Pseudosulfitobacter pseudonitzschiae: one gene and its partner. Each later gene encodes a partner of the first gene's protein in a complex. Links are inferred from orthologs where the notes say so. Each region holds a gene or a part of one and is shown in the gene's direction. Other genes may lie near its edges.

Region 1 (3,133 bases):
GCGCATACAGATATGCAATGCGCTCTTCCATCGTGGGGTGATCCACCTGAAAACCGCCGATGGCGGGATAGGAAAACCGGCACAACCCGATCACTTGCATTGCAACGCCCTTTTGTTCAAATACACTTGGCCGACCATACAAGCGGTGCATCGCGGCGCAAGACGGTGGATGCGGGAGCGCGGCACCTGCCAGGTACTGTTGACACCCGTTGCGACTCCCCCTATACGCGCGACATCTCGGTGAGGGAGCGGCCTGCTCTCGTCCCGAAATCAGATTTGATGTGCTCACGAACCGGCCTCCTATGGGCTCGTTCCTCTGGTAACACACCGCAACGTTCGCCTCGGTACGGGAACGTCGCGGTCATTTCTGCATTGGCGTGTTATGCGCAACGTATATCGCATCTTTCGGGATGCATCAGAGTTGGTCCGTGGACGCGCGGACGATTGAATTGAAACCGCGGGGTTCTCCCGCAGCACATGTGTAAGACGGGGAAAAAACCGGAATGCCAACGATCCAACAGCTGATCCGCAAGCCGCGCCAGCCTAAAATCCGACGTTCGAAATCGACGCACCTGCAAGAATGCCCGCAAAAGCGCGGCGTTTGCACACGCGTTTATACAACAACGCCCAAGAAACCGAACTCGGCCATGCGTCGCGTTGCGAAGGTTCGCCTGACCAACGGTTTCGAAGTCATCAGCTATATCCCGGGTGAAGGCCACAACCTTCAGGAGCACTCTGTGGTTCTGATCCGTGGCGGCCGCGTAAAAGACCTTCCCGGTGTCCGTTACCACGTTCTGCGCGGCGTATTGGACACCCAAGGCGTCAAGGACCGGAAACAACGCCGTTCGAAATACGGCGCGAAACGTCCCAAATAATGCTCGGCGCTTTCACCATGCCTACCGCACTGGTGAAAGCGCTTTGGGTCTTGTGGCAACGCAGGGCCTTGCACGGTCTGAATGCAGATTAACTGCATGCTAGATTGGAAAAATTCGCTCTCGCATCTTGCGATACATATCAAAACACCGCCACCGCAGTCATGAGACACGTTGTGCGGCCACCGAAGAGGGAAGCTGAGGATGTCACGTCGTCACGCCGCTGAAAAACGCGAAGTCCTGCCCGACGCCAAGTATGGCGATAAGGTTCTGACAAAATTCATGAACAACCTGATGCTGGACGGTAAGAAATCGACCGCCGAACGCATCGTCTACAACGCACTTGAGCGCGTTGAAGTCAAAATCAAGCGCGCCCCCGTGGAAGTGTTTCACGAAGCGCTGGACAACATCAAACCCTCCGTCGAAGTGCGTTCGCGCCGCGTCGGCGGTGCGACTTACCAGGTTCCCGTCGAAGTGCGCCCCGAGCGCCGCGAAGCCCTGGCAATCCGCTGGCTGATCAAAGCCAGCCGCGCACGGAACGAAAACACCATGGAAGAGCGCCTTGCAGGCGAACTGATGGACGCCGTTCAGTCCCGCGGTACAGCGGTCAAAAAGCGCGAAGACACACACAAGATGGCCGACGCCAACAAAGCGTTCAGCCATTATCGTTGGTAATACGTCGGTTCTCCGACGCAATCTCTGAGGAAGCAGCCCAATGGCACGCGATTATCCGCTCGACCGCTACCGCAACTTCGGCATCATGGCACACATTGATGCTGGTAAAACAACCTGTTCGGAACGTATTCTGTTCTATACAGGCAAGTCGCACAACATCGGTGAGGTGCATGATGGCGCCGCCACCATGGACTGGATGGAACAAGAGCAAGAGCGTGGCATCACGATCACCTCGGCTGCGACCACCACGTTCTGGGAGCGCACCGAAGACGGTGAGACACCCGACACGCCCAAGCACCGCATGAACATCATCGACACCCCCGGCCACGTTGACTTCACCATTGAAGTCGAACGTTCACTGGCGGTTCTTGATGGTGCGGTTGCCGTTCTTGACGCCAACGCGGGTGTCGAGCCGCAGACCGAAACCGTGTGGCGTCAGGCCGACCGCTACAAAGTTCCGCGGATTGTCTTCGTCAACAAGATGGACAAAATCGGCGCGGATTTCTTCAACTGCGTTCGCATGATTCAGGACCGCACCGGCGCGACCCCTTGCCCGATCCAGATTCCGATTGGCGCCGAGACCGAGCTGGAAGGCATGATCGATCTCGTGACCATGGAAGAATGGGTCTGGGAAGGCGAAGATCTGGGCGCAAGCTGGTTCAAGCGTCCGATCCGCGACAGCCTGAAAGACCAAGCTGACGAATGGCGCGCGAAAATGATCGAAGTTGCCGTCGAAATGGACGACGACGCGATGGAAGCATATCTTGAAGGCGAAGAGCCCGATGTGCCGACACTGCGCCGCCTGATCCGTGCGGGTACACTGGCGATCAAATTCATCCCCGTTCTGTGTGGTTCCGCGTTCAAGAACAAAGGCGTCCAGCCTCTGCTGAACGCTGTGATCGACTATTTGCCGTCGCCGATGGACGTTGTAGATTACATGGGCTTCAAACCCGGTGACGAAACAGAAACACGCAACATTCCGCGTCGCGCGGATGATACGATGGCGTTCTCGGCGCTGGCGTTCAAAATCATGAACGACCCCTTCGTCGGCACCCTGACCTTTACACGCATCTACTCGGGCGTGCTGAACAAGGGTGACACGCTGTTGAACTCGACCAAGGGCAACAAAGAGCGTGTTGGCCGAATGATGATGATGCACTCGAACGAGCGTGAAGAGATCACCGAAGCGTTCGCGGGCGACATTATCGCGCTGGCAGGTCTGAAGAACACCACAACCGGTGACACGCTTTGCGCCGTCAACGACCCTGTTGTTCTGGAAACGATGACGTTCCCCGATCCCGTGATCGAGATCGCCGTCGAGCCCAAGACCAAAGCCGACCAGGAAAAAATGTCGATGGGCCTGCAACGTCTGGCCGCCGAAGACCCCTCCTTCCGTGTGGAGACCGATATTGAATCCGGTCAGACCATCATGAAGGGCATGGGCGAACTTCACCTCGACATTCTGGTTGACCGCCTGCGTCGCGAGTTCAAAGTCGAGGCGAACATCGGTGCGCCGCAAGTGGCCTACCGCGAGACCATCGGCCACGAAGTCGAACACACCTACACCCACAAAAAGCAATCGGGTG
Region 2 (3,235 bases), 1.5 Mb from region 1 along the record:
TGCCACCGCGACCGAAGCTGCGGCCATCGGTGTGTTCGGTGCGCTGTTTGCCACCGGTGTGAACCGCCAACTGTCGTGGAAGGTGATCCACGAGGCGTCGATTTCCACGCTGAAGCTGACGGCGCTGATCATCTGGATCCTGTTCGCGGCGCACGCCTTTTCGACCGCCTATACGGCGCTGGGGGCGCAAAGCCTGATCAGCGACCTGATGGAGTTCATCCCCGGCGGACGCTGGGGTGCGCTGGCCTTTATGCTGGTGGTGCTGTTCTTTTTCGGGATGGTGCTGGACCCTGTGGGGATCATGCTGATTACGCTGCCGGTGTTCCTGCCGGTGGTGCAGGCGGCAGGCTTTGATCCGATCTGGTTCGGCATCTTGTTCATTATCATGATGGAGGTGGGGTATATGACGCCGCCCTTCGGCTTTAACCTGTTCTACCTCAAGGGGGTGGCGCCGCCGGATGTGACGATGGGCGATATTTACACTTCGGTCATTCCTTATGTGATCGTGACGCTGATCGGTGTCCTGCTGATCATCCTGTTCCCGGGCATCGCGTTGTATCTGCCGAACCTGTTCTACAACTGACCGGACGGCTTGCACCGTCCACCACACCAAATGAATCCGCGCAGCCCGCCAAGCTGCGCGGATTTGCACCTTGAACCCCTTGCGCCCGGTCCGTAGGGCCAATAGAACGGCGCAAATTTTGCCAAGCGCTCCGCAATGGGGCGCGATTACGCTATGGAGCACACATGCAGGTCACCGAGACGCTGAACGAAGGTTTGAAACGCGGCTATGCCATTACGATCACCGCGGCTGAGATCGAAGCCAAAGTGAACGAAAAGCTGGCCGAGGCGCAGCCCGAAGTCGAAATGAAGGGCTTTCGCAAAGGCAAAGTTCCGATGGCGCTGCTGAAAAAGCAGTTTGGTCCGCGCATCATGGGCGAAGTCATGCAAGAAAGCGTTGACGGCGCGATGTCCAAGCATTTCGAAGACAGTGGCGACCGTCCCGCAATGCAGCCCGAGGTCAAAATGACCAACGAGGACTGGAAAGAGGGCGACGACGTCAATGTCGAGATGTCCTATGAAAAACTGCCCGAGATCCCCGAAGTGGACCTGAGCACGATCACGCTGGACAAGCTGGTTGTGAAATCCGACGACGCGGCGGTGGACGAAGCGCTGGGCAACCTTGCCGAAACCGCACAAGACTTTAAAGACCGCAAGAAAGGCTCGAAAGCCAAGGACGGCGATCAGGTTGTGATGGATTTCGTTGGCAAGGTTGACGGCGAAGCATTCGAAGGCGGTTCTGCCGAAGATTATCCGCTGGTACTGGGCTCGAACAGCTTTATCCCCGGTTTTGAGGATCAGCTGGTTGGCGTGAAAGAAGGCGAAGAAAAAGCCGTGACGGTTTCCTTCCCCGACGATTACCAGGCTGAAAATCTGGCTGGCAAAGAAGCCGTGTTCGATTGCACGATCAAGGCAGTCAAAGAACCCAAAGCTGGCGAAATCAACGACGAGATGGCCAAGAAGTTTGGCGCCGAAGACCTTGCCGCGCTGAAAACCCAAATCGCAGAGCGTCTGGAAGCAGAGTACGCCGGTGCCGCACGTGCGGTCATGAAGCGTGGCCTGCTGGACGCGCTGGACAAGGCCGTGAGCTTTGACCTGCCGCCGTCGCTGGTCGACGCCGAAGCAGGCCAGATCGCGCACCAGCTGTGGCACGAGGAAAACCCCGACGTCGAAGGTCATGATCACCCTGACGTAACGCCTACAGACGAGCACAAGACACTGGCCGAACGCCGCGTGCGTTTGGGCCTGCTGTTGGCCGAGCTGGGACAGAAGGCCGAGGTTGAAGTGACCGACGCCGAGATGAGCCAAGCGGTGATGAATCAGGCGCGTCAGTACCCCGGTCAGGAACGTCAGTTCTTTGAATTCGTGCAGCAGAACCCGCAGATGCAGCAACAGCTGCGCGCGCCCTTGTTCGAGGACAAGGTTGTGGATTTCGTGTTCGATCAGGCAACTGTCACCGAGAAAGAAATCTCGAAGGACGAGCTGCAAAAAGCCGTTGAGGCGCTGGAAGACGAATAAGTCTTTCGCAGCCTTCGGGTTTGAAATGAAAAAGGCCGTCCTTCGGGGCGGCCTTTTGCGTTAGGGGAACAGTTGATCGCGGGCCGCGTGCCGCCCGTGTGGTGGTCTTAGCCTTTACGCAGGCCGGTTTGCACCAGCATCCCGCGTTTCTTGGCCTCGTAATAATAGCCACGGGCATACCATTGGATCGCCGTATTCATGTCGCCATCTGACAAAAGCCATGCGCCGCGCAGATATTTCACGCCGTATTTCAGATTGGTTTCGGCATCCAGCAGATCAGACGCAGAGCCCTGATGCCCCATGCTGCGGGCAGTCGCGGGCAGGATCTGCAACAGGCCGTAATAGGGGCCATTGCGTGCGCCCGGACGGTGGGTGCTTTCGCGGATGGCAAGCCGGTGGACCAACGGACGCGGAACGTCGTAGTGGTCGGCGTACTGGTTGATCAGGCGACGCAACTGGGGCGTTTCGTTCGGGTACAGCGGCGGTTCCATGAATTCGGGGGCCTGCGGCTCGGACGGGGCTGCGCTGCAGGCGGACAGGGCAGGCGTACAGGCCAGCATCAACAGGGCGGTGCGGCGTGTGAGAAGAGACATTTTTAAACCGTAAGCAGTGAATATGCCGGCGATGTAGACTCGTCCGGGTGATTCCGGCCAGACACTATGGCCCAAGTGGGCGTTTACACGCCGATGCGGGCCGTTGTGGGCGCATCGGCGCTTGTGTGCCTCGGAGGATTTTCGGGTGCTACAGCTGGATGCGGAAGCGGGCAAAACCGTCAGCGCCGTCACCTGCGGGGGCGATGTTCACACCTTTGACGTCAGCCACATAGTCAGCAGCCTTGGGGCCGGTGTCGAACAGAACGCTGGCTCCTTCGACGGGTGCAAAGGTCCAGTTGGCGTCGGCACGCGGGCTGATGGTTCCCTGTTCGACAATATAGCGCACAATCACATCGCGGTTGGTGTCGGGGCCCTCGAATACGACGCTGTCGCCCATTGCTCCGGGGAAACTGCCGCCGCCACCAGCGCGGTAGTTGTTGGTGGCGATGATAAATTGTGCCTCTGGATCAATTGGTTCTGCGTTGTACTTCAGGTCGATGATCCGGTTGGCGTCGGGGTTGATCACCGCGCCCTTGCTGTCGAATTTTGACGGCTGTGACAGG

What was found.
Region 2: the proteins of rpsG (region 1) and tig are in contact, whole or in part, in a crystal structure (PDB 3GTY), measured with the Thermotoga maritima proteins. The link is inferred for Pseudosulfitobacter pseudonitzschiae from one-to-one orthologs. Residues at the interface, in WP_004081843.1 of Thermotoga maritima: Lys34, Lys52, Lys55, Glu59, Arg62, Gln63, Glu66, Asn67, Lys69, Val71, Arg95, Ala109, Lys110, Lys111, Gly112, Arg113, Pro114, Glu117, Glu121, Ile124, Ala125, Tyr127, Asn128, Asn129, Thr130, Gly131, Lys135, Asp139, Arg142, Met143; in WP_004081061.1 of Thermotoga maritima: Glu122, Val124, Val129, Leu130, Tyr133, Glu188, Gly259, Ile262, Tyr263, Glu266, Ser270, Glu273, Gln274, Glu277, Arg308, Gln311, Ile312, Ser315, Tyr316, Glu325, Arg329, Arg336, Leu363, Phe366, Trp367, Arg373, Leu377, Arg381, Leu384, Glu387.

The regions. Positions count from the first base shown.
Region 1 is NZ_CP022415.1:2,640,108-2,643,240, reverse strand. Bases 1-2,811 are described here. They hold rpsG (30S ribosomal protein S7), read left to right. Parts: upstream 1-1,076; coding sequence 1,077-1,547; downstream 1,548-2,811. Other genes in these bases: fusA (elongation factor G), read left to right, coding at 1,588-2,811; rpsL (30S ribosomal protein S12), read left to right, coding at 504-875; SULPSESMR1_RS12955 (putative rhamnosyl transferase), read right to left, coding at 1-100. Outside these bases: more of fusA, read left to right, coding at 2,812-3,133.
Region 2 is NZ_CP022415.1:1,107,027-1,110,261, forward strand. The notes cover bases 1-2,913. They hold tig (trigger factor), read left to right. Parts: upstream 1-747; coding sequence 748-2,079; downstream 2,080-2,913. Other genes in these bases: SULPSESMR1_RS05315 (TRAP transporter large permease), read left to right, coding at 1-583; SULPSESMR1_RS05325 (lytic transglycosylase domain-containing protein), read right to left, coding at 2,187-2,672; SULPSESMR1_RS05330 (bifunctional 2',3'-cyclic-nucleotide 2'-phosphodiesterase/3'-nucleotidase), read right to left, coding at 2,821-2,913. In the rest of the region: more of SULPSESMR1_RS05330, read right to left, coding at 2,914-3,235. UniProt on the Bacillus subtilis protein: Involved in protein export. Acts as a chaperone by maintaining the newly synthesized protein in an open conformation. Functions as a peptidyl-prolyl cis-trans isomerase.